DNA from 3 places in the Arthrobacter sp. CMU6 genome. Region 3 is predicted to be linked to each of the others. Evidence: riboswitches for the same ligand, from Rfam matches in the RefSeq annotation. Region 3 holds a riboswitch; each other region holds the start of a gene.
What was found. Region 3 has a riboswitch for cyclic di-AMP ahead of AC5RWD_RS00120 (M23 family metallopeptidase). Riboswitches for the same ligand answer to the same signal wherever they lie in the genome.
Positions count from the first base shown of each region.

Region 1 (7,810 bases), on a different contig from region 3:
GCATCGCTGAGGTTGAGGCGTGGATCCGGGAGGACCTGGGCGACTTCCGCTCCTTCAGCCTGGATTCGCCAGCGTCCCGCCAGGAGCGGCTCGACGCCCTGGACGCCGCCGGCAGCTAACCGGACAGGTTCCCCGGCATCTAACTGCTGGCGCGGTGCGCCGCGAAGAACTCCCGCAGCAGCAGGCCGCATTCCTCCTCCTGCACGCCGGCATAGACTTCCACCCAGTGGTTCAGGCGGCGTTCGCGCAGAATGTCGAACACGGAGCCCGCCGCCCCGGCCTTCTCATCCCAGGCCCCGAACACCACACGGTGGATCCTGGCCAGCACGATCGCTCCGGCGCACATGGCGCACGGTTCCAGGGTCACCACCAGCGTGCAGTCCTCCAGCCGCCAGCCGTCGCCCCGGCCGCCGTCGAGAGCCGCGCGTTCCCGCAGCCGGGCGGCAACCTCACGGATGGCCACCACCTCGGCGTGTGCAGTGGGGTCCCCGAAGGCCTCGCGTTCGTTGCGTCCGCTACCCAGGACCGTCCCGTCCGGACCGATCACGACGGCGCCAATCGGCACGTCCTCGGTTGCCAGGGCCCGCCGGGCTTCTTCGAGGGCAAGGCCCATCCATTCCAGGTGTTGCGGATCTGCCGGGGCCATGGGTCAATGATAGTTTCGAAGGATACTTAGCATTGGACACACGCAAGCGCCGGGAGTAACGATGAAGTCCCTGACTGAGCGGTACGGCAGGTGGCTGGGGCCCTACGCGGCCCTGTGGATCACCCTCATCATCGGAGGCTTCCTGGTGGTCTCCCTGACGCTCCTCAGTGCCGAGGTATACAACAGCGTCGTGGACCAGGACGGCGTTTCGGGGCTGGACAAACCCGCCCTCCAGCTCGCCAAGGAATACCGGAACCCCGGACTCGACTCGGCTGTTACGGCCTTCACGAACATCGGCGGCGGTATTGGCATGCCCATCCTGGCGAGCATCCTGGTGGCCTGGCTGATCTATGTCAGCCGCAGCTGGCGGCCGCTCATCCTGGTGGGCGGCGCAGCGGCAGTCTCGATCACCGCCACCAGCGTGGGCAAGACGCTGCTGGGCCGCACCCGTCCCGACCATGTTGACGCCGTCCCGCCGTTTGAATTCTCACCGTCGTTTCCCAGCGGGCACACGCTGAACACCACCGTGGTGATCGGCATCGTGGTGTACCTGGTGTGCCTGGAGTTCCGGAAGACCTCGGCACGGACGTGGGTGATCATCGCGGGCGCGGTGTTCATCATCGCCATGGGACTGAGCCGTGTGTTCCTCGGCCACCACTGGCTGACGGACGTGATGGCAGCCTGGCTGATCGGGGCGGCATGGGTGGGCGTGGTGATCCTGGCCCACCGGCTGTTCCATGTCATCCGCCGGCGGGAGCATGCCGGCCCCGCGCCCACGTTCGAGCACCCGGCCCATCTCAAGGGCAGCAAGGCCGAGCAAAAGGAGCGCCTTCAGGGCACTCCCGATGCCGCGGGAGGAGCCGGAACCCGGGGCGGGGAGGCAAGCCCCGGGTGATAGTTTTGACCCATGCGCACACTCGTCGTGGACCATCCGCTGGTCGCCCACAAGCTCACCGTCCTGCGGGATAAGAACACCCCCTCGCCGGTCTTCCGCCAGCTCACCGAGGAGCTGGTCACGCTCCTCGCCTACGAGGCCACACGCGACGTCCGCACCCAGCCGGTCACCATCGAAACCCCGGTCGCCAAGACGGTAGGCACCGCGTTCACCAAGCCCACGCCGCTGGTGGTCCCCATCCTGCGCGCCGGGCTGGGCATGCTCGAGGGCATGACCAAGCTGGTCCCCACCGCCGAAGTGGGATTCCTGGGCATGGCCCGCGACGAGGAAACCCTGGATATCATCACCTACGCGGAGCGACTGCCGGAGAATCTTTCCGACCGCCAGATCTTTGTCCTGGACCCCATGCTCGCTACAGGCGGCACCCTGCGTGAAGCCATCAAGTTCCTGTTCAAGCGCGGCGCCGCTGATGTCACCTGCATCTGCCTGCTGGCCGCGCCGGAGGGCCTGGCCAAACTGGAGGAGGAACACAAGGACGCCAACGTCACCATCGTCCTCGCCTCCATCGACGAGAAGCTGAACGAGAAGGCCTACATCGTGCCGGGCCTGGGTGACGCGGGCGACCGGCTCTACGGCATCGCCGGTTAGACCTTAATTCCACCGGCAAAGTTCACCGGCGGAGGCCTTCCGGAGCGCAGGGCGCCCCGGCTAGCCTGTGCACCATGGACTGGAAACTTGAACTCGTCTTCGTACCCGTGTCCGACGTGGACCGCGCCAAGGACTTCTACGTCAACAAGGTCGGTTTCAACGCCGACTATGACGAGCGGCCCATGGATGGCATTCGCTTCGTCCAGCTGACCCCGCCTGGTTCGGGCTGCTCGATCGCCATTGGGGAGGGCCTCAACGATGCTCCTCCGGGCACGGCACCCAGCCTCCAGCTGGTGGTGAGCGACATCAACGCCGCCCACGACCAGCTCAAGGCGAACGGCGTGGACGTGAGTGACGTGGACGTCCAGGACTGGGGCCACTTCGTCTACTTCGCCGACCCGGACGGCAACAAGTGGGCGGTGCAGTACCTCCCCAACCGGCCGAACGGCTGAGTCACAAAGGGCGCGCCTGCAGACCGGATGAGGCAGGATGGAAGCCATGAGCCTTCCTGCCGACTCCGCCACCATCACGCTGACAGCCCGTGCCGTCCTGTTCGACATGGACGGCACCCTGGTGGATTCCACGGCCATCGTGGAGCGCGTGTGGACAGAATTTGCCGGACGCTACGGCCTTGATATCGCGGAAATCCTCCGCACCTCCCACGGAGTGCGGGCGCTGGATACCGTCCGCCGCTTCGCTCCCGAGGGTGCCGACATCCACGCCCTGGCCGCCGAGCTGGGACACATGGAGCTGACCGAGACCGACGGCATCGTCGCGGTGCGGGGTGCCCTGCAGCTGCTCGACTCCCTGCCGGCCGGCGCCGTGGCACTGGTGACCTCGGCGTCCCGCGACCTCGCCACCGTCCGGATGGCGGCGGCCGGGGTGGCGATGCCGGCGGCGGTTGTCACCTCCGAGAACGTCTCCCGCGGCAAGCCGCATCCGGAGGGTTACCTGCTCGGGGCGTCCCTGCTGGGGGCCGACCCCTCGGAGGCGGTGGTGTTCGAGGACGCTCCCGCCGGCATCGCGGCAGGAGTTGCGGCCGGCATCCGGACCGTAGCGGTGGGCCCGAACACCGGCGTCCTTCCCGACGGCGTGCTGCACATTCCGGACTACACTGCCGTTTCCGCGTCCGTGGAGACCGGTGAGGACGGGCGCCCGGCTATCTCGCTGCGGCTGTAGCGCGCCTGACCTGTCGCTGGGCCAGCTGTCCCTGGGCCAACGGCATGGGTCCAAAAGCATGTTCCCGTCAGGACAAGTCGTACACGGTGGCGCCGCCGATGGTTTGGGCCTGGAAGCTGGCCGCCACCCACTCCGAGATCCGCACCGCCGCGTCGGACCCGGTTTCACCCTGCATCATGCTTCCGCCGATGAAGTAATGGATCCTGCCGTCCGCCACGAGCTGCTGGAACTCCTCCAGCGTGGGGGCGGGATCGGTCCCGTTGAAGCCTCCGACGGCCATGACCGGCAGTTCGGCGGCAAGCTGGTAACCGGACGCCGGAATTAACCGTGCCCGGATTCGCCAGGGCGCCCGGATTCGCTAGGATACCCGGTCCGGCGGGAGTGCCCTGGCGGCCGAAGTTGCCCAGTCCGGCGAGGTTGCCGCGGGCTCCGGTCGCGGACGGTCCGGCACTGACGATCGCGCCGGAATGGGTGGTCGCCGCGGTGGTGAGGGAGCAGGCCAGCGGCGCGGCGAGCGCCGCCGCAACCGCGGCAGCGCCGGCGTACGCCGTGGAGCCCTGCCGGGTCCGGCGCCGGGTGCGAGCGGGGGCAAAAGCAGAATCACGGCCAACAACGCGAAGACCAGCACACGGACACGCCCCGGCGCAGACCCTCATCAGGCACACGCGGCGGCGGCCACTGTTGGATGCATAACCATCACTGACCAGGCCTCCGGACCACAGCCGCACCCGCCGGTGCGGCGTCGTGCCTCCCGGCAGTGCGCCGCTGTGGACCAGGCTCCCCATCGATACCGCCGCCGCGGTACCGGTCCTGGACGTGACCATCCCGGTCTACAACGAGGAACGCGACCTGGAGGAGTGCCTGCGCCGGTTGCACGCCTACTTGCGCGATACGTTCCCGCACTCGTTCCGCTGTTATGAGGCTTTTGGGGCGAAGCTGTGCGGGGGCTGTGGAGTTCGCATTTCTGCGCCACTTTGGCCCCGCGGGCATGGCGGGGACAGCAGAAAGGCCCCGGATCCTGGTGGATCCGGGGCCTCTCGCCCGTATACCGGACACCCTAGAGCGGTGCAGAAATGCGCGGCGTCAACCGGTTCGGCCGCGGCAACCGGTCAGTACCAGTTGTTGGCGAGGTGGAAGTTCAGCGCACCGCACGGGGAGCCGTAGCGTTCCTTGATGTAGTCCAGGCCCCAGTTGATCTGAGTGCGGTAGTTGGTGCGGTAGTCCGCCCCGGCGCTCGCCATCTTCTCGGCGGGCAGAGACTGGACGATGCCATAGGCACCGCTGCTGGCGTTCGTGGCCGTGGTGCGCCACTCCGATTCCTTGGTCCAGAGCCGCTTCAGGCACTGCATCTGGTCGGCGGACCAGCCGAAGGACCCCAGCTTGCTGGCCGCGTAGGCCTGGGCTCCGGCGGGATCGTTCAGGGCCACGGGCGCAGCGGCCCTGGCCTTGGCAGCGGCAGCCTTGGCAGCGGCGGCCTTGGTGATGGCAGCCTTGGCGGCTGCGGCTTTGGTGGCGGCAGCCTGTGCAGCTGCGGCCTTCGCGGCGGCAGCCTGTGCGGCAGCGGCCTTGGTGGCGGCAGTCTTGGCAGCGGCGGCCTTCGCAGCGGCCGCCTTGGCAGCGGCGGCCTTGTTTGCCGCAGCAGCCTTGGCCGTGGCCTCCTTGTCGGCGGACTGCGGAGCGATGGACGCCGCGGACGGGGCCGGGAGGGCGGAAATCAGCGTTTTATCGAAGCTCAGCGTCTGCCCCGCGTCAGCCGTGGCCGCGGATGTGTAAGACGCGGAGGTGTAAGACGCGGACGGCGCGGCCTGGTCTGCCGCCTGGCCTGCGGCGCCGACGCCAACGAGTACGGCGGCGGCGGTGGTCAGGACGGCTGCCCGGCGCCCGAAGGACGGAAGGCCAGCAGCGAAACGGCCAAATGCAGTCTTAGGCTGGGCATCGTCGGCGCGGTGCCGGGAAATCGTGCGGCCAGACTTATGCGAGGCGCGCTCAGGGCGCACCTGTGGCTTAAATTCAGACATGGTGGATTGCCTCTCAACACCTGCGGAGTTAGCTGTCGGGTTCGGATGAGGTCATCCGGCCGCACGGAAAATGCACGTGTCGGCTTCACCCCAAGGGCTAATGCGGAAAGCCCGGGACTCTGGTTCCCCCGCCTCTGCCTGATCTAGCGGAATCCGGGAAGCGGCAGAGCTGGGCGTCAATCCGGACATGCGACTCTAGTGGCGGCCGCACGTTATCGACCGTACAGGAGGCTTTTGATTAAGTCACATTTAGGTAACGGACATCATGACGCCGGCGCGGCGCCTTGCATGGGCAGCCGGACAGCAAATTCCGTCCGACCGGGCCGGGACGTGACCTCCACCGTGCCGCCGTGCGCCTCCACGATGGACTGCACAATGGACAGGCCCAGGCCACTGGTTCCCTCCGCCGAGGCAACCCCCCGTTCTCCCTGTGCTGCCGCGGTACGCAGGGCCGTTCCGGCGCTTTGGCCATCGGCCGCAGAATCCTTCGCCGCGGTGCCTGCCGGCGTCAGGGGCGGCTGCACCGGCGTCGCCCGCGACGCGTCTGCGCGGGCGAAGCGCGCGAACACCTTGTCCACGAATTCGGGCGGGATGCCGGCGCCATCGTCTGTGACTGAAATCACCGCGCTGCCGTCGGCGGACCGCATCACCCCGGTGGTCACAGTGGTGCCGGACGGCGTGTGCTTGCGGGCGTTGGAGACCAGGTTCACGAGGACCTGGTGCAGCTGTGAGGCGTCGCCCCGGACTGTCACAGGTTCCTCCGGAAGGTCGAGGTGCCACGCCCGGTCCGGTGCCATGACTTTTTCGTCGCTGACCGTCTCGATGACGAGCTGCGTGAGGTCAACGTCGCTGAGCTTGAGCGGCTGTCCCTCATCGAGCCGGGCGAGCAGCAGGAGGTCCTCCACCAGGGCGGTCATGCGCTCTGACTGGCTCTGCACGCGCGCAAGGGACCGCTGGCCGTCCGGGGTGAACTTTTCGGTCATGCGCATCAGCTCGGTGTAGCCGCGGATGGCGGTGAGCGGTGTCCGGAGCTCGTGGGAGGCGTCCGCCACGAACTGCCGCACCTTCATTTCGCTCTCCTGCCGCGCTTCCAGCGCGTTGGAGACGTTGTCCAGCATCTGGTTCAGGGCGTGCCCCACGCTGCCCACTTCCGTTCCGGGATGGGCGTTCGACGGCGGGACGCGGACGGCAAGTGCCACCTCGCCGGCGTCCAGCGGCAGGCGCGAGACCTGGGTGGCCACCTCGGAGAGCTGTTCCAGCGGTTTCATGGTGCGGCGGATGAGCACCGTCCCCGCCAGGCCGATCAGCACGAGTCCGCCCAGCGAGACTATCGTGATGGTCCACACGAGCGATGTCAGGGTGTTTTGCTTTTCCGCCAGGGGCAGCCCGGTGACGATGACATCCCCGTAGGGCGCCTGTGCCGCCACCAGCCGGTAGGTGCCGGAGGACAGTGTGCGTTCGATCGGTACGCCGTCGCGGCGGAGCTCCAGGAGAACCTGGTCGTCGTCCGCAGACAGCGAGGCGACCGTGGCGTCGGGGGTAATGAAACCGGCGCTGATGACTGTGCCGTCTTCGATCCTGGCCGTTACCGTGCCGACGCGCTGGCCGCGGGCGCCCAGGGGGTCGGGCCTGGTGTCGGGATTTGCCAACGGCGGCCGGCCGAAGTCGCTTGACCGGCGGGCCGCCTCCGTGAGCTGCTTGTCCAGCTGCTGGGTAAGGAACGAGTCCATCGAGGCGTAGCTGAACAGGCCGATGGCTCCGCAGATCGCCACCAGTAGCGCCATGGCCACCAGGACCAGGCGGGTGCGCAGATGCCAGGTACCCGGCTTCAGCCAGCTTCGGCGCTGGGAACGGACTGCCACGGAAAGGTTTGCCACGGCCTACTCTGCCGGTTTGATGACGTAGCCCGCGCCGCGGACCGTGTGGATCATCGGCGGATGCACGGCATCCACCTTCTTGCGGAGGTACGAGATGTACAGTTCGACGATGTTGGCCTGGCCTCCAAAGTCGTAGTTCCACACCCGGTCCAGGATCTGCGCCTTGCTGACCACACGCTTGGGGTTCTCCACGAGATAGCGCAGCAGTTCAAACTGGGTGGCGGTCAGTTGCAGCTCGTCGCCGGCGCGGGTGACTTCGCGGGTGTCGAGGTTCAGGACCAGGTCGCCCACCACGAGCTCAGCGGAATCCATGGCGGCCACGCCGGAGCGCTGGACCAGCCGGTGCAGGCGCAGCAGGACTTCCTCCATGCTGAACGGCTTGGTGACGTAGTCGTCGCCGCCCGCGGCGAGACCTACGATGCGGTCCTGCACCGCGTCCTTGGCGGTGAGGAAGAGGGCCGGGACTTCCGGCGCGAAGGCGCGGATCCTGCCCAGGAGTTCGACGCCGTCGAACCCGGGAAGCATCACGTCAAGCACCAGCACGTCC
Region 1 is NZ_JBNHFL010000031.1:41,476-49,285, forward strand. It holds gene AC5RWD_RS19020 (DNA glycosylase AlkZ-like family protein) at 1-119, shown strand, start outside; gene AC5RWD_RS19025 (nucleoside deaminase) at 140-646, opposite strand; gene AC5RWD_RS19030 (phosphatase PAP2 family protein) at 708-1,541, shown strand; gene upp (uracil phosphoribosyltransferase) at 1,554-2,189, shown strand; gene AC5RWD_RS19040 (VOC family protein) at 2,264-2,641, shown strand; gene AC5RWD_RS19045 (HAD-IA family hydrolase) at 2,688-3,368, shown strand; gene AC5RWD_RS19050 (mannosyltransferase YkcB-related protein) at 3,436-3,648, opposite strand; gene AC5RWD_RS19055 (aggregation-promoting factor C-terminal-like domain-containing protein) at 4,478-5,386, opposite strand; cyclic di-AMP (ydaO/yuaA leader) riboswitch at 5,392-5,555, opposite strand; gene AC5RWD_RS19060 (sensor histidine kinase) at 5,650-7,263, opposite strand; gene AC5RWD_RS19065 (response regulator transcription factor) at 7,267-7,810, opposite strand, start outside.
Region 1: another riboswitch for cyclic di-AMP. It lies ahead of AC5RWD_RS19055 (aggregation-promoting factor C-terminal-like domain-containing protein); the one in region 3 lies ahead of AC5RWD_RS00120 (M23 family metallopeptidase).

Region 2 (7,810 bases), on a different contig from region 3:
TGGAAGGTGTCCTCTCTTCAGGTCAGTTTTGGTTTCTCCCTTCATGCTCACAGCCGGATTGGTCCTAGCATAGATCCAAGAATCCACGATTCAGGAGGACCAAATCGAAGCCGAACTGCCGCTGGTCCTTGACCACCAGAGCCGCGTTCCGCTCGCCGCCCAACTGGTGGGCCGGCTGCGGGAAGCCATCCTGGACGGGACCCTGCGGCCGGAGCACACGCTCCCGGCGTCGCGGCGCCTTGCCGCCGGACTGGGCGTCTCCCGCGGAGTGGTGGTCCGCGCCTACGAGCAGCTTGCTGGCGAGGGGTACCTGGAAAGCCGGGGTTCCGGCGGTACCCGTGTGGCGGTACGCTCCGACGGCCGCGGCATGGCGTTCGAAGGCACCCAGGCGGCATCAGGCATGGAGCAAACCGCAACGATCGACCTCACACCCGGACGGCCGTCCGGCGCCCCGTTCCGTGACCGCGACTGGCGGGCCGCCTGGCGGAATGCCGTGGCCGAGCCGGTGGAGGTTGAGCTTCCGGCCGCCCTTGGCACCCCGGCCCTTCGCGCTGCCGTGGCCGATCACCTCGCCGCGTCCCGCGGGCTGACGGTGAGTGCTGACGACGTCGTCATCACCGCGGGCACCAGTGACGCCCTGCAGCTGATCGTCGCAGCACTCCGCTGCCCGGCCGGCCCGCCTCGCGTCCTGATGGAGGACCCCGGCTATCCCACGGCCAGGCGCGTGCTTTCCGCGGCCGGGGCCACAGTGGCAACCCTTCCGGTTTCCGACGACGGGCTGGAAGCGGCACAGCTTGCGGCCCCCGGCCCCCATCCTGACGCCATTCTGGTGACGCCCAGCCACCAGTACCCCCTGGGCGGCCGGATGCCGGTGAAGGAACGGATGGCTCTGCTGGCCTGGGCCGAAGCCAACCGCGTGATCATCCTGGAGGACGACTACGACAGCGAGTTCCGGCACCGCAGGATGCCCCTGCCTGCCCTTGCCTCGCTGCCCTCCGCGGCCGAAGTCGTTTTGGTGGGCACCTTCTCCAAGTCGCTGAGCCCGTGGCTGCGATGCGGGTACCTCGTGGTGCGCGGCACGTCAGGGCAACGCCTCAAGAACGCGCGGCTTGACCTCGGCACGCCCGTTCCCGGAGTGATGCAGTCTGCCTTGGCGAACTACATTGCCGGCGGAGGCCTCGCGCGGCACATCGCCCGGGCACGGCGCCAGTACGCCCACCGCCGTGAACTGCTGCTCGACCGCCTCGGTGGCCGGACAGACGTACAGCTAGCGGCCCTGGACGGCGGCCTGCACGCCGTCATCCGGCTCCAGGCTAATGTTCCTGCCGAGCGCCTGGCCGGGGAAGCGCTGGGGCTGGGGGTCCGGGTGGTGACTCTGGCAAGCTATTTTGCAGAACGGACGCCGGAGAACGGCCTGGTCATCGGGTATGGCGCGCCAACCGATCTGCAGCTGGCCCGGGCGCTGGACATCATCGCCGGGCTACTGGATCGAATCGGCGGCGGCCCGCCTTAGCTGTTGCGAGCGTCAGTGTCCGGTCGCGAGGACGACGGCCAGAGTGAGCATGAGCAGGGCGACACCGCCGTCGAGGAAGCGCCACGACACCGGCCGCGCGAAAAAGCCGCTGAGTCGGCGTGCCCCGTAGCCGACGAGGGGAAACCAGAGTGCGCTGCCGGCGGCTGCCCCTGCCCCGAACAGCCACTTGCCTGGTTCGCCGTGGGTGTTGGCCAGCGAGCCCAGCAGCACCAGCGTGTCGAGGTAGACGTGGGGATTGAGCCAGGTGATGGCGGCGGCGGTGAGCACAGCTGACCAGACGGTTCCGCGGCCGGGGGAATCAACCGCTTTGAGCGCCCCGGGCCGCACTGCCCGCCGCGCGGCGAAAACCCCGTACGCGAGAAGGAATGCGACGCCGAACCACCGCACGACGGCGAGGAGCACCGGTGCGCCTTGGATGAGCGCGCCGATCCCGGCGACCCCGGCCAGGATCAGGACAGCATCGCTGGCGAGGCACACCAGGACCACCGGAAGTACGGCCTCGCGCTTGAGGCCCTGGCGCAGGACAAATGCGTTCTGCGCTCCGATGGCGACGATGAGGCTGAGGCCAGCTCCGAGGCCGGTCAGAAAGGAAAGCATTCTTCGAAGGTACGAGCCGGAAATCTGAAAAGCAATTCACTTTTTCTATAGTTCCATTAGAATATCTTCATGGAACTGGATCAGCTCAGGGCGCTTGCCGCCGTCGTCGACCACGAGACCTTCGACGCCGCTGCGGGGGAACTGCGGCTCACCCCCTCAGCCGTGAGCCAGCGGATCAAGGCACTCGAACGCTCCGTGGGAAGCGTTCTGGTGCGGCGCCTCAAGCCGGTCCGGCCTACGCCGGCGGGCGAGCAGCTGCTCCGTTCCGCGCGGCAGCTCCTGCTCCTCGCCGACGAGGCGGTCCTTGCCCTGCGGGGGACGGGGCGCGCGGAGGGGGACGACGGCGGGCAGCCTCATGCCGAACGGCTGCGGGTTCCCATCGTGGCCAACGCGGACTCCATCGCCACCTGGCTGCCGGCGGCCTACCGGGAAATTGCGCGCGGCGGCCGCGTTGCCCTTGAGTTGCTGCGCGACGACGAGCACGCCACGGCCGACCTCCTGCGGTCGGGCGATGCCGTTGGCGCCATCACCGCGGATCCCCGGCCGGTGCAGGGATGCACCATCCGGCCGCTGGGCACCATGGTGTACCGGGCCAAGGCGTCGCGCGAGTTCGTGGCCCGCTGGTTCCCCGACGGCCCCACCCCGGAGGCCCTCGCCGCAGCGCCCGTCATGCAGTACGACCGGAAGGACACCCACCAGCTCGCTGTCCTCGCCCGCATCGCGCCGGACGCCACACCCCCGCAGCTCTTCATTCCTGATTCAGTCCAGTACGTCGAATCGGTCCACGCGGGCCTTGGCTGGGGCATGGTGCCGGACCAGCAGGACCCGGAACACTCTCTCGTGGAGCTCGACCCCTCGTGGAGCGAGGACCTTGGGCTCTACTGGCAGGTGTGGACGCTGGAGTCACCGGGCCTTGAAGAGGTGACTGACGCCGTCGTCCGCGCCGCCCAAACACTGCCGCCGCACCCAAATTAGGCACTGCGGCCCGCGGTGCTGCGAAAGCCGCCAAACGCAGCAGCGGCGGGTGCCGATGCACCCGCCGCTGCTGTGTGGAGTTTTCCCGTTGTTACGCGTTCACCCGCACGTAGGTGGAGCCGGTGAGCCAGGAGGCCGGGTGCACGATGGTCTCGTTGACACCGTTCATGCCGCTGCTGATGGCCTGACCGCCGCCGATGTAGACACCGACGTGTCCGGCGCTGATCATCAGGTCGCCGGGCTGAGGGGCGGAAACCGGAGTGCCGTACTGGTGGAACTGCGCAGGCGCGAGATCGCCGACGGACTTGCCGACGGACCGCAGAGCCTGTTCCACCAGGATGGTGCAGTCCTGGGTGGCACCGAGCTGCGCCCGGGCCGAAGCCACAATGGCTGCACCCACGCCGCTGGCTGCCGGAGCGGCTGATGCTGCCGGCGTGATCGACGCGGAGGCGTTGTAGATTCCCATGCCGGTCGGCGCGGCAGGAGCTGCCGGCGCGGCGGGTGCTGCCGGAGCCGCAGGTACCGCGGGAGCTGCGGCTGCGCCCGGCCCCGGGATGAAGATCTGGTCGCCGGGGTAAATAACCGAAGCCAGGGACAGGCCGTTCTCTGCGAGAAGTGCATCGAGGCTGACACCGTGGCGTGCTGCGATGGCACCAAGGGTGTCGCCGGGCTCGACGGTGTGCGAGGCACCGGCAACAGCCGGGGCCGGGACTGCCGGTGCGGCAGGGGCAGCGATCGCCTGGCTGGCGACGGACTGGGCGGTAGCGGCCGGACCAGCCGGCGTCTCGGGTGCGTAGGCACCTGCGTGGGCGGGTGCCCCGGCGCCGAAGAGGAGACCGGAAGCGACGGCGGCGGCAGCCGCCGGCTTGGCAACCGACGCAGCGTTGGACTTCAGGGAATACGACAGGCCCTGCAGGGCGATGGACGTCGTGGGGGTAGCGCGATGGCGCGCGGATGTGGACTTACGTGACATGGTGGATTGCCTCTCCCATGCCTGCGGGGTGAGCTGTCGGGTTCGGATGGGAGTCACCCGGTCCTGCCCGCCAAATAGGCGCAGCGCTGGACTTAACCCCAAGGCCTTGACGCGCAAGGCCGGTACTAAGGTGGTTCCCCCGTCCCTGCCTGTCGGTTATAGCGAACGGATCCCGGTCAGCGGCAGGGCTCGGCATTCTGCCCGGGAATGCCCTGATTGGAACCAAGGCACCGGCCGAGGTTATCGCATCCACGCACCAAAGTCACATTTAGGTAACGGCACCGTTCCTGAAAAGTGCAGGAAAGGGGTGCAGAGCCAGCACCCTACAGGGCCTTCACCGCGCCAAGCACCTTCGTCAGGGACTCCTTCGCGTCGCCGAACAGCAGCGTGGTCTGGGGCTCAAACATGAGGTCGTTCTCAATCCCGGCGAACCCGGGCCGCATGGAGCGTTTGAGGAACACCACCTGACGCGCGTCCGCCACCTCGAGGATCGGCATCCCGTAGATGGGCGAACCGGCGGTGGTCTTGGCGGCGGGGTTGACGACGTCGTTCGCGCCCACCACCAACGCGACGTCGGCGGTGCGGAACTCGGAGTTGATCTCGCCCATTTCCTTGAGCGATTCGTAGGGCACATTGGCCTCGGCGAGGAGTACGTTCATGTGCCCCGGCATGCGTCCCGCCACGGGGTGGATGGCGAAGTCCACCCGGATTCCCCGGGATTCCAGGGCCTGGGCCAGCTCTGCCGCTGTGTGCTGTCCCTGCGCGACGGCCAGCCCGTAGCCCGGCACGATGATCACCCGCTGCGCGTAGCCCAGCAGCACTGCCACGTCCTCAGGGCTGGACGAACGGACCGGACGGTCGCTCACGGCGGTGGATCCCGCCGTCGAACCTCCCTTGAACGCGCCGAACAGGATGCCGGCCACGCTGCGGCCCATGGCCGCGGCCATCGCCCGGGTGAGGATGGTGCCTGACGCCCCCACCAGCGTGCCCGCCACCACCAGCAGCACGTTGCCCAGCACCAGCCCGGATGCGGCAACGGCGAGGCCGGTGAACGCGTTGAGCAGCGATATGACGATCGGCACGTCGGCGCCGCCCACCGGCAGCACCAGCAGCACGCCTGCCACCAGGCCCAGCAGCAGGAGCAGCAGCGCCAGGACGAGCGAGCCGCCCATCACAACGGCGGCCGCCGCACCGACGGCTGCCAGCAGTACCGCCCCCATGAGCACCGGCAGGCCGGGAAACACCACGGGCCGGGTGGTCATGAGCTCCTGCAGCTTCGCGAACGTCACGGCTGAGCCGGCGAAGGACACCGCCCCCACCAGCAGGGTGAAAACGACGGCGACGCGCACCCAGGCATTCTCCGCATGCGGCAGTTCCAGCAGCGCCACGAGGCCGGCGGCGCCGCCGCCCACCCCGTTGAAGAGGGCGACGAGCTGGGGCATCTGGGTCATCTTGACGCGCCGGGCCACGGGGGCGGCCACACCGGAACCGACGGCGATGGCGCCGAGGATCAGGGGAACGTTGTCCAGCCGGGTTGAGAAAAAGACCGTCACGACGGCGACCAGCGCACCGAAGGCGCCGATGAGGTTGCCGCGGCGGGCAGTTCGCGGGGAATTCAGGCCCTTCAGCGCCAGGATGAAGAAGACGGCGGCCGCGAGGTAGAGCAGGGCGGTGACGTTGGGGTCGAGGAGGGTCACCGCGTGGCCTCCGTATTCTCCGGGGTCTCACTCTGCGGGACGCTCTGCCCTGGAGCTCCCGTCACCGGCTTGACCGGCCTCTCCGGCTTGCGGCCGCGGAACATCTCAAGCATGCGGTCCGTCACGACGAAGCCGCCCACCAGGTTCGCCGTCGCAAGAACCACCGCCAACAGCGCCACCGCAAGGACCCAGGGGTGCGTCGCCTGGCCGGCGACGATGATGGCGCCCACCAGGATGATCCCGTGGATCGCATTCGCGCCGGACATCAGCGGCGTGTGCAGCGTGCTGGAGACCTTCGACACCACTTCGAAGCCGACAAACACCGCAAGCACTGTGATCGTCAGCAGGCTGATGCCGTCCATCAGACCACCCCTTCGTTTTCCGACGCCTTCACCGGGTCATTCGCCATCTGGTCTGCAAGGTCGCTGTCTGCCTCATTGGCAGCATCTTCCTCTGTGCCGCCCGGCGCGTTGTCCTGCCCGCCGTCTGGCGCGCCCTCCTGTGCGCTGCCCGGCGCGTCGTTTCCGGCGAGCGCCGCGAGTGCGTCGGCTGTTGGCGGGTGCCGCACCACGCCGTCGTGCGTCAGGCAGGCACCAGCTATTACGTCGTCGTCGAAATCCGGGGCCACCGTCCCGTCCCGCGTCATCAGGGCGAGCAGGTTGGCCACGTTCTTCGCGTAGAGCCGGGAGGCGTCAGTGGGCATGGCGGACGGCGCGTCCTTGAGGCCGACGACGGTGACGGTCCCCTTGCCGTCGGCGGTGGGGACATGGATGTCCCGGCCGGGGACGGACCCCTCGACGTTGCCGCCTGACTCCGCGGCGAGGTCGACGACGACCGATCCGGGGCGCATCCCCTGCACCATCTCCCGGGTCACCAGGAGCGGGGCATGCCGGCCGGGAACCGCCGCCGTCGTGATCAGCACGTCGGCATCGGCGACGTGCGGAGCCAGCAGCTGGCGCTGCAGGGCGCCTCGGTCGGCGCTGAGCTCACGGGCGTACCCGCCGGCCGCCTCGGCCGTCTCCAGGTCCAGTTTGATGAAGGTGCCGCCCATGGACGTGACTTCCTCGGCGGAGGAGGGCCGGATGTCGTTGGCGGAGACGCGGGCGCCGAGCCGCTTCGCCGTTCCGATCGCCTGCAGCCCGGCTACGCCGACGCCGAGCACCAGCACCCGCGCGGGCGGGACAGTTCCAGCAGCTGTCATGTACAGCGGGAAGAAGCGGGGCAGGCGGATGGCAGCTTCGAGGACGCAGCGGTAGCCGGCTACAAGGGCCTGCGATGAGAGGGCGTCCATGGACTGGGCCCGGGAGATGCGCGGCACGAGTTCCAGCGCGAAGGACGTGACCCCGCGTTCGGCGAGTGCCCTGACGGTGGCGAGTTCGGACGAGGGCGAGGCCAGACCCACGGTGACGGCGCCCGGCTTCAGGGCTGTCGCCGTCGGGAGTTCCAGCGGGCGGACGTGGGCGAGGATATCCAGCCCGGCGGGATCGAGGTCGTCGACGATGCGGGCGCCTGCCTGGCGGTATTCATCGTCGGCATGCCCGGCGGAGACGCCGGCCCGGGATTCGACCAGCACCTCCAGGCCCAGTCCGGCCAGCTGCTTTACGGTTTCCGGCGTCGCAGCGACCCGCCGTTCGCCTTCCCGGCGCTCCCGCGCTATGCCCAGCTTCACCCGCCACGTCCTTCCAACGGGTGCAGCGGCGCTTCTGCTCCCTCGGTTCCCTTTCGGGCGGTTCACGGAGCGGCGCTGCTGCACGTAGTTGGCTAGAGTCTATGGCCCAAGACCGCGTGGCGGGAGGGTGACCCGTCGAGTTCGCTTCGATGGCTCGGACTGCCCCTTTAGAACGTCGCCTAGAACGTCGCCGAAAAACTTTGGGATTGGTCGCCGGCAGCAGCTAATAATGTCAGACCCCCAAACCAGAATGGGATCATGAAAGCCGTTGGGGGATCCACCGCACACCGGTCCGTAGGGCCCGGTGCCGGCGGGCTGGTGTCTGTGGGTGCCAACGCGCTTCAGAGTCTTCCTTCCGGATTGGA
Region 2 is NZ_JBNHFL010000032.1:31-7,840, reverse strand. It holds gene AC5RWD_RS19170 (dihydrodipicolinate synthase family protein) at 1-1, opposite strand, end outside; gene pdxR (MocR-like pyridoxine biosynthesis transcription factor PdxR) at 74-1,513, shown strand; gene AC5RWD_RS19160 (LysE/ArgO family amino acid transporter) at 1,526-2,131, opposite strand; gene AC5RWD_RS19155 (ArgP/LysG family DNA-binding transcriptional regulator) at 2,201-3,106, shown strand; gene AC5RWD_RS19150 (C40 family peptidase) at 3,198-4,079, opposite strand; cyclic di-AMP (ydaO/yuaA leader) riboswitch at 4,083-4,253, opposite strand; gene AC5RWD_RS19145 (NAD(P)(+) transhydrogenase (Re/Si-specific) subunit beta) at 4,403-5,776, opposite strand; gene AC5RWD_RS19140 (NAD(P) transhydrogenase subunit alpha part 2) at 5,773-6,138, opposite strand; gene AC5RWD_RS19135 (Re/Si-specific NAD(P)(+) transhydrogenase subunit alpha) at 6,138-7,445, opposite strand.
Region 2: another riboswitch for cyclic di-AMP. It lies ahead of AC5RWD_RS19150 (C40 family peptidase); the one in region 3 lies ahead of AC5RWD_RS00120 (M23 family metallopeptidase).

Region 3 (7,810 bases):
ATGGCGGACGACGCATAGTGCGGCATGTCCTGGCGGGCAGTGATGTCCGCCGCCAGCGTCCGGCCCACGGCGTCGCGCAAGGGAACGGGTGCCGCCGGTATCGGGGCGGCACAGTCGAAGGCGGCCTGCCGGGCCTCCTCCCAGGTGTGCGCCAGGTGCTTGGCGTGCGCGTCCGGCTCCCGCGGCTCCCCGTGACCGTCCGCCTCCCCCGCCGCGGCGGGTTGAACATCGGGCGCGGGTTCGCCGTCGGTCGAGGGTGGAACATCGGGCGCGGGGTCGGCGGCGGAACCGGGTCCGCTGACGGCGGAAGCAGTTCCGTCCCCGGCGGGGTCTGCCTCCGTGGAGGAGTGGGGGTCGTCGGAGCGGTGCTCGGGCGAGGCTGTCATTCCCCCGGGGTCCCGCTGGGCGCCGAAGTTCCGGCGGAGCCTGCGGCCGGGGAACCTGCCACAGCCTGCGCCTCATCGGCAGCGTAGGCCTTGGCCACCGCACGGGCCACGTCCATGGCGCTTTGCATGGCGTGGGCGGCAGGCGCCTGGCCCGAAGCGCATTGCAAGCCGACGGCGAGCCCCGCTATGAAGGTGGTGAGGGGTGCAGCCGGACGCACCACGGAGTGCGCAGCTACTCCCGCGACGGACAACACCTCGTTGATGTCGACCTCCACATCTTCGAGCTCAAAGGCCCGCAGCAGCAGACGGCACCATTCCTCAAGCGTCTCGTCCTGGCTTTTCATGCCTGCCTCCAAATTCACGGCGGTCCGGAATGCGGGTCATTGCTCCCGGACAGCTACTCCCAACGCGGCCGCATCGTCCCACGTGTCCACGTCATCCGTGGAGCCTGCGGGGACAACCACAGCCTGCACGTCAAGACTAGCAAGGAGGGCGAAGACTGACCCGTGAACCAGGGCGTCGCGTGCGGCGGCGTCCTCCACCGCACGTTCTAGCGCGGCTGTGCTATAAAAACCTGCCAGCGGCTGCCGCCGCCCGTCGTCCGACGCCGCCATGACGCCGTCCGCACCAGCCCCGGGGAGGGCGTCCACAAGTGCGCGGACGGCAACACCCACGCGCGGCATGTCGCAGGCGAGGACCAGGACCATGTCCGCGGGGCTTTCAGCCCGGAGCGCGGCAAGGCCGGCGGCGATGGCCGCGGCCGGACCTGCAAACGGCGGATCCTCACGCGTGGTGAGCACACCACCGGGGAGGCCCGCCGTGTCAGGTCCCACCACAACAGTGTGCCGGGCACCCGCGGCCGACGCGAGGGAGCGCTCAAGGAGGGTGGCGCCGTCGAACACCAGGCCAGACTTGGGTGAGCCGCCCAGCCGCGAGGAGCGGCCGCCGGCCAGGATTATTGCGTCAAAGTCCACACACCCAGCGTAATGCCGGGAGGCTCAGACCAGTGTCAGGCTGCCCTTTCCGGAAGCAGGAACGGATCCCACGCCGGTGTGGGCTTCTCCAGTTCCTTGATCTGCCACATGGTGCCCACGGGCGGAGCCGGATCGAACCGGAGCTTCCAGCCCATTTCGGCGGGCGTGTGGTCACCCTTGACGTTGTTGCAGCGGAGGCAGGCTGCCACGAGGTTCTCCCAAGAGTCGGCACCGCCCCGGGATTTCGGCTGGACATGGTCTATGGTGTGGGCTGCCTTGCCGCAGTAGGCGCACCGGTGCCCGTCGCGGCGAAGCACACCGCGTCTGCTCACCGCGGTGATCATGTTGTACCGGGGGCGGATGTAGCGGTTTAGGAGAATCACGGACGGACGGCCCATGATGTCCTGCGGCCCGACGACAGGATCGTCGCCTTCGGCCACCACGCTTGCCTTTCCGGTGAGCACAAGGACCAGCGCCCGGCGGAATGTCACTACCGCCAGCGGTTCATATCCAGCATTCAGAACGAGTGTGCGCATGCACATACCTCTTCACGGCCGCACCCGGCAGAGGCGCGAGGGCCGGCTGCCCTCTGCATGTCCGGGCTATGGATCGACACCATAAGAGTAAACACTCACTAGGCAGATGAGCGAATCGAACACAAGCATCGTCATGGCGTGTCACCAAAAATTCATCCGGGCGCAAGGCAAAAAAGGACCCCCGCCAGTTGGCGGGGGTCCTTTTGTAAGGCTTGGGTGTCTTAGCCGCCGACGCGGATGAAGACCGGGCCGGAGCCGACGTTCACGCTGAACAGTGCGGTGGTTCCGCCGTTCCAGCCGCCGTGGACGGCCTGGCCGTTGCCGACGTACACAGCGATGTGGGCCAGGCCCATGCCGCCGTTCTGGTAGTAGGCGAGGTCGCCCGGCCGAGCCTCAGCAGCGCTGACGGTGCGTCCGAGGGACAGGTAGCCTGCCGGCCAGCCGTGGTAGTGGATGCCCACGGCGGCGAGTGCGTTGGTGGCCAGGGCGGTGCAGTCCTGGGAGACGCCCAGCTGCGCGTAGGCAGCAGCAGCGATCGCAGCGCCCTTGCCGCTAGCGGCAGTGGTCTTCGGCGCTGCCGGGGCAGCGGTCTCGACGGCGGCGGTGGCCTGGACTGCCGGTGCGGCGTCGGCAACCGGAGCAGCCTCAACGGCGGGGGCGGCTTCCTGGACCTTGACAACAGGCTTGGGGGCCTCGACGACGGGAGCCGGCGTGGTGGAAACAGCAGGCTTCTCGTAGGAGATGGCGATGCTGGACGCGGCCGAGATGGTGGACGGTGCAGCGGACTGGACTTCCAGCGTGGAAGCTGCAGCGGACTCACGCTGAACGTTGGTCTCAGCGGCGTTGGCGGCGATGCCGCTGGTCAGGACAAGACCGGAAGCAGCAGCGATAACTGCGGCCTGGCGGCCCATGCCACCTGCGTTGTCGCCGACGGCTTTGGCAATGACGGCCAGCGAGTTGGTCTTGGTGACCTCGGCGCGGTGCCGTGCAATGGTCGCACGTGTAGTCATGAGTTTCTCTCTTTCGTGTTCCACGGACCGCGGTAGCAGGCCATGGGTTATCGACGCGCCGGCATCTTGGGGGTAAGCCGGCCCGCCTCGAATCGGATTCTTAGCGAAGGGTGTAGAAAGCGGACGTGCCCGTTGCGGACACCGCGTGCAGGAGCGTGCCCTGCGAGGGGTTCAGCGCGCTGATCATCATGCCGTTGCCGACGTAGATGCCCACATGGGCGCCGCCGTTCTGCATGACCAGGTCGCCGGGAGCAGGCGTGGAGGTGGGCTTCATGGCGTTCCACGCGTTGACGCGGGGAATGCTGATGCCTGCCTGAGCGTAAACCCACTGGGTAAAGCCGGAGCAGTCCCAGCCGCTGGGGGTGGTGCCGCCCCAGACGTAGGGGCTGCCGATGCCGGTGTACGCGATTGCAGCCAGCCCGGAAGCTGCGGCCGAGGCCGCACCGTCGGTGGACTTGGCGGTGACGGCCGAGGCCGCACCTGCGCTCTCGTTGCCGGCCTGGCCTGCATCGGCCGTCTGGCTCTCATCGTTCGACTGGGGAGCGATGATTTCGGCGACCGGGGCTGCCACCGTGGTGACGGCCGGACGCTCGAAGGAGACAGTGGCGGTGGGCGCGGCGGTCACAGCAAGCTGCGCAGCCTGGGATCCGGTCTCCGAGGAGGCGGAAACACCAATGTTGGCGTCGGCTGCGTTGGCAGGCATGCCAACGCTCAGGATGAGTCCTGAAGCAGCCGCGATGACAGCTGCCTGGCGACCTACTGTGCCGGCATTGGCGCTAACCGCCTTGGACACGGAGTCCAATGGGTTCATACGAACCGTTTGCGCGCGGTGGCGCGCGGCATTGTGGCGTGAAGACACGAAGGTAGCCTCTCCCAATGCCTGCGAGGTGAGCTGTCGGATTCGGATGGGAGTCACCCGGCCGCTCCGCTTCCTGGGAAGCTTTGCGACTTAACCCCAAGGCCTTCTTGCGAAGACCAAAATTGGTTCCCCCGCCCCTGCCAGACGATGTAATGCGAACGGACCTTGAGCGGTGGCAGAGCTAGGCAATCCACTCAAGAGCGTCAACTTCGGAAAAGTTGACGCGGTTTAGACGGTACAGCAGTTCGGAGCGAATGTCACATTCAGGTCACGGCGTGTCACAGGAATGAGAGTGCTCACTCGGCTTGGCCCTAAAGCCAGCCGGTGGGATCAACGACGTCGCCGTTGACCATCACCTCGAAGTGGAGGTGGCAGCCGGTGGAGGCGCCCGTGGTCCCGCTGAGGGCGATCATTTCGCCCCGGGTGACCTTCTGGCCAACCTCGACGCTGGAGGACGACAGGTGGTTGTACGTGGTCTCCAGGCCGTTGCCGTGATTGATCACCACGCGGTTGCCTCCCCCGTACGGGTGCCACCCGGAGAACGTCACCGTGCCGCTGGCTGCGGCCAGCACCTCGGTGCCGCACTGGGCGGCAAAGTCCTGCCCGCGGTGGAACTCGCCGGCGCCGCCGGTGATCGGGCTAACCCGGTAACCGAAGGGCGAGGACTTGACCATCGTGGTCAGCGGCGCCCCCAGGGTGCCCACCGAGGCCGAACGGCTGATGGTGCCGGCCGACTGGGCACTCAGGAGTTGCTTGAGCTTCCCGTCGGGGTCACCGGTGGTGGACACGGATGTGCGGCTGAAGTCGATTTTCGCCGCCGCTTCAGCCGAGACCTTGGGCTGGGCCGGTGAGGCAGCGGACGCGGACGCCGCGCCCTGTTGCTCTCCGGCTGCCAGGACAGGGCTGGTGGCGGGGACAGTAACAGTCAGCAGCAGGCCGGTGGCCGCAAGGGCTACGCCGGCTTTCTGTCCAACGCCACTGGCCGAGGCAAAATCCGCAACCTGCCGGAACGGACCCCGGCGGCGGCGGCGCGCTTCGCGCTGGGCGTCCCGGGGGCGGTCCGCGGCAATGGCCTCCGCGAGGCGCGGCTCCGGAGCGGGACCGGACGCGCGGCGGCGGCCCCGGGCATTCTGCATGGACAAGTACTGCTTCCTCTCTGGATAGCCTGCGAAGTTAGCTGTCGGATTCGGGTCAGAGAGTTCGGACCCGGTCCGCCGTAACAAGCCATTCCGGCACAGGGGTATCCCCGGAGGGTTCCTTCTGCGGAAGAGACTCGCTGCTGCGGACTTCACCCCAAGGCTGTAGAAACAGCCGGTTGTGGTTCCCCCGCCCCTGCCAGTGGGTGACTCGTGCTGCTGATCTGCTGGCAGGGTTCGGCTCCAGATCAGGTAACGCTTTGGTATCGGCGTTGCCGTTTAACTATAGGCGATTAACGGGCGCAGTAATAATTCCGTTATATACACTGTGCAGAAGTGGTGGGTCGTCCTGCCTGCAGATGTCAGACAGGCTGCGGTGTTTCGCCTGGTGGGCGACTAGCCGACGCGTACGAACACGTGCGCAGCAACTTCCGGCGGCAGCTCAAGGGCACCTTCGAAGCCGGGCACGCGGACCGAGATGTACTCCCCCACACGCTCCAGCGAGACGGCGGCGCCGGGCCGGATCCCGCCTTCATCCAGCTGGAGCAGCAGCTCCGGCTCCACCTGGATGGGTTCTGCCAGGCGGCTGACGGTGACCTTGGATCCCAGGCCGTAACCGGTCATAGCATCGAGCAGGTTCACCACTCCGTCCGAGAAGGGGCGGGCAGGCTGGCCGCCCAGTGCTGCCAGGCCGGGGATCGGGTTGCCGTATGGCGACTCGGTGGGGTGGTCGAGCAATTCGTAAATCCTGCGCTCTACCCGTTCGCTCATGACATGCTCCCACCGGCAGGCCTCGTCATGAACGTAGGCCCAGTCGAGGCCGATGACGTCGGCGAGGAGGCGTTCGGCGAGCCGGTGCTTGCGCATCACCTCGGTGGCGCGTTTCCGGCCCACTTCGGTCAGTTCAAGGTGGCGGTCACCGGAGACGACAACGAGGCCATCGCGTTCCATTCGGCCGATGGTCTGCGAAACGGTGGGGCCCGAGTGGCGGAGGCGTTCGGCGATGCGTGCCCGAAGCGCCACGATGTTCTCTTCCTCCAGCTCCAGAATGGTGCGAAGGTACATTTCCGTGGTGTCGATCAGATCCGTCATTCAGCTCAGCTCCTCGAGCACAGTTTTGTGTCCGTCCCACCGTACCGCGGGCCCGCCGCACCGGGTTCCGGCAGGCTGCAGCGGCGGTCACATGTCCGACGGCGGCGCAGCACCGGCTATGTGCCCGTACGTCCAGTGCCAGCTTAGCCTATTTTGAATTAGTCCGGATAATCTGCGGCACGGGGACGGCGGGCACTGTCTCAATGACTGGACTATGACGGGTGCGTGTTCCTGCACTATCCGCGCTTCGGGCAGAATAAGGAGGGTCTTCGTGGCGGTCAAGGTTGCCTGCCGGCCATCGCCCCGACCCAGCCGAACCGCACTTCCATGCCGAAAATTGGAGCCACTGTGAGCGACACCAGCATCACTATTCCCGCAAACCTCCTGCCCAAGGACGGACGGTTCGGCGCCGGTCCCTCCAAGGTCAGGCCGGAGCAGATCGAGGCACTCTCCGCCGTGGCCACGACACTCCTTGGCACGTCCCACCGCCAGGCCCCGGTGAAGAACCTCGTGGGCTCCGTGCGCGAAGGCCTCAGCACCTTCTTCCGTGCCCCCGAAGGCTACGAAGTGGTCCTGGGCGTCGGCGGCTCCACCGCGTTCTGGGACGTCGCCAGCTTCGGCTTGGTGGAACAGAAGGCACAGCACCTGTCCTTCGGTGAATTCGGGTCCAAGTTCGCCGCGGCCACCAACAAGGCGCCGTTCCTCGCGGAGTCCTCCATCATCAAGTCCGAGCCCGGCACCTGCCCTGCCGCCAAGGCCGAGGCGGGCGTTGACGTTTACGCCTGGCCGCAGAACGAAACCTCAACCGGCGTTGCCGCGCCCGTCCAGCGGGTGAATGGCGCCGACGAGGGCGCACTGATGCTGGTGGACGCAACCTCTGCTGCCGGCGGTCTTGACGTCGACGTTGCCCAGACGGATGTCTACTACTTCGCACCGCAGAAGAACTTCGCCTCCGACGGCGGGCTGTGGCTGGGCCTCTTCTCCCCGGCAGCGCTGGAGCGGGCCGAGCGCGTCAAGGCCAGCGGACGCTGGATCCCCGACTTCCTGGACCTGAAGACCGCCATCGACAACTCCAAGCTGAACCAGACGTACAACACCCCGTCGCTGTCCACGCTCGTCACGCTGGACGCCCAGGTGCAGTGGCTGAACGCCAACGGCGGTCTGGACTTCGCCGCCGGACGCACGGCGGACTCGGCCAGCCGCATCTACAAGTGGGCGGAAGCATCCGAATTCGCCACGCCGTTCGTTGCCAATGCCGCCGAGCGCTCCAACGTCATCGCCACCATCGACTTCGATGACTCGATCGATGCCGCCGCCATTGCCAAGGTGCTCCGCGCCAACGGCATCGTGGACACCGAGCCCTACCGGAAGCTGGGACGCAACCAGCTGCGCATCGCCACCTTCGTGGCCATCGAGCCGTCCGATGTCTCAGCCCTGCTCGAGTGCATCGACTACGTGGTGGGCGAACTGAAGAAGTAATCGCCCGGTGAGGAGTTTTGTCCAGATAATCGGGGTTTGAAGCCCGTTTAGCCCCATTATCTGGACAAGAACTCTTCGGTTAAAGCACGACGGCGCCGTCCGGACTTTCGTCCCGACGGCGCCGTTTGCGTTGTGATCAGTTTGCCGTTGTCAGTCCTGCTCCGGGCTCCCTGACTCTGCATCGGCGTCGGACTCTATTTCATCGTCGGACGCCGATTCAACGTCCGCGGCAGTCTCGCCGAGAGCTCCGTCCGCAGCCACGCCTTCAGCCGGAGCTTCCTCCCGGGCGGCATCCGCGTCCTGCTCCTGGGCGTCCTCGGGACGCACGCGCTCGGCCC
Region 3 is NZ_JBNHFL010000001.1:20,582-28,391, reverse strand. It holds gene AC5RWD_RS00150 (molybdopterin molybdotransferase MoeA) at 1-386, opposite strand, end outside; gene AC5RWD_RS00145 (DUF6457 domain-containing protein) at 383-730, opposite strand; gene mobA (molybdenum cofactor guanylyltransferase) at 767-1,360, opposite strand; gene AC5RWD_RS00135 (HNH endonuclease) at 1,396-1,896, opposite strand; gene AC5RWD_RS00130 (NlpC/P60 family protein) at 2,118-2,906, opposite strand; gene AC5RWD_RS00125 (C40 family peptidase) at 3,007-3,717, opposite strand; cyclic di-AMP (ydaO/yuaA leader) riboswitch at 3,770-3,939, opposite strand; gene AC5RWD_RS00120 (M23 family metallopeptidase) at 4,077-4,901, opposite strand; cyclic di-AMP (ydaO/yuaA leader) riboswitch at 4,913-5,154, opposite strand; gene AC5RWD_RS00115 (iron-dependent transcriptional repressor DtxR) at 5,298-5,993, opposite strand; gene serC (phosphoserine transaminase) at 6,342-7,472, shown strand; gene AC5RWD_RS00105 (DUF3027 domain-containing protein) at 7,623-7,810, opposite strand, start outside.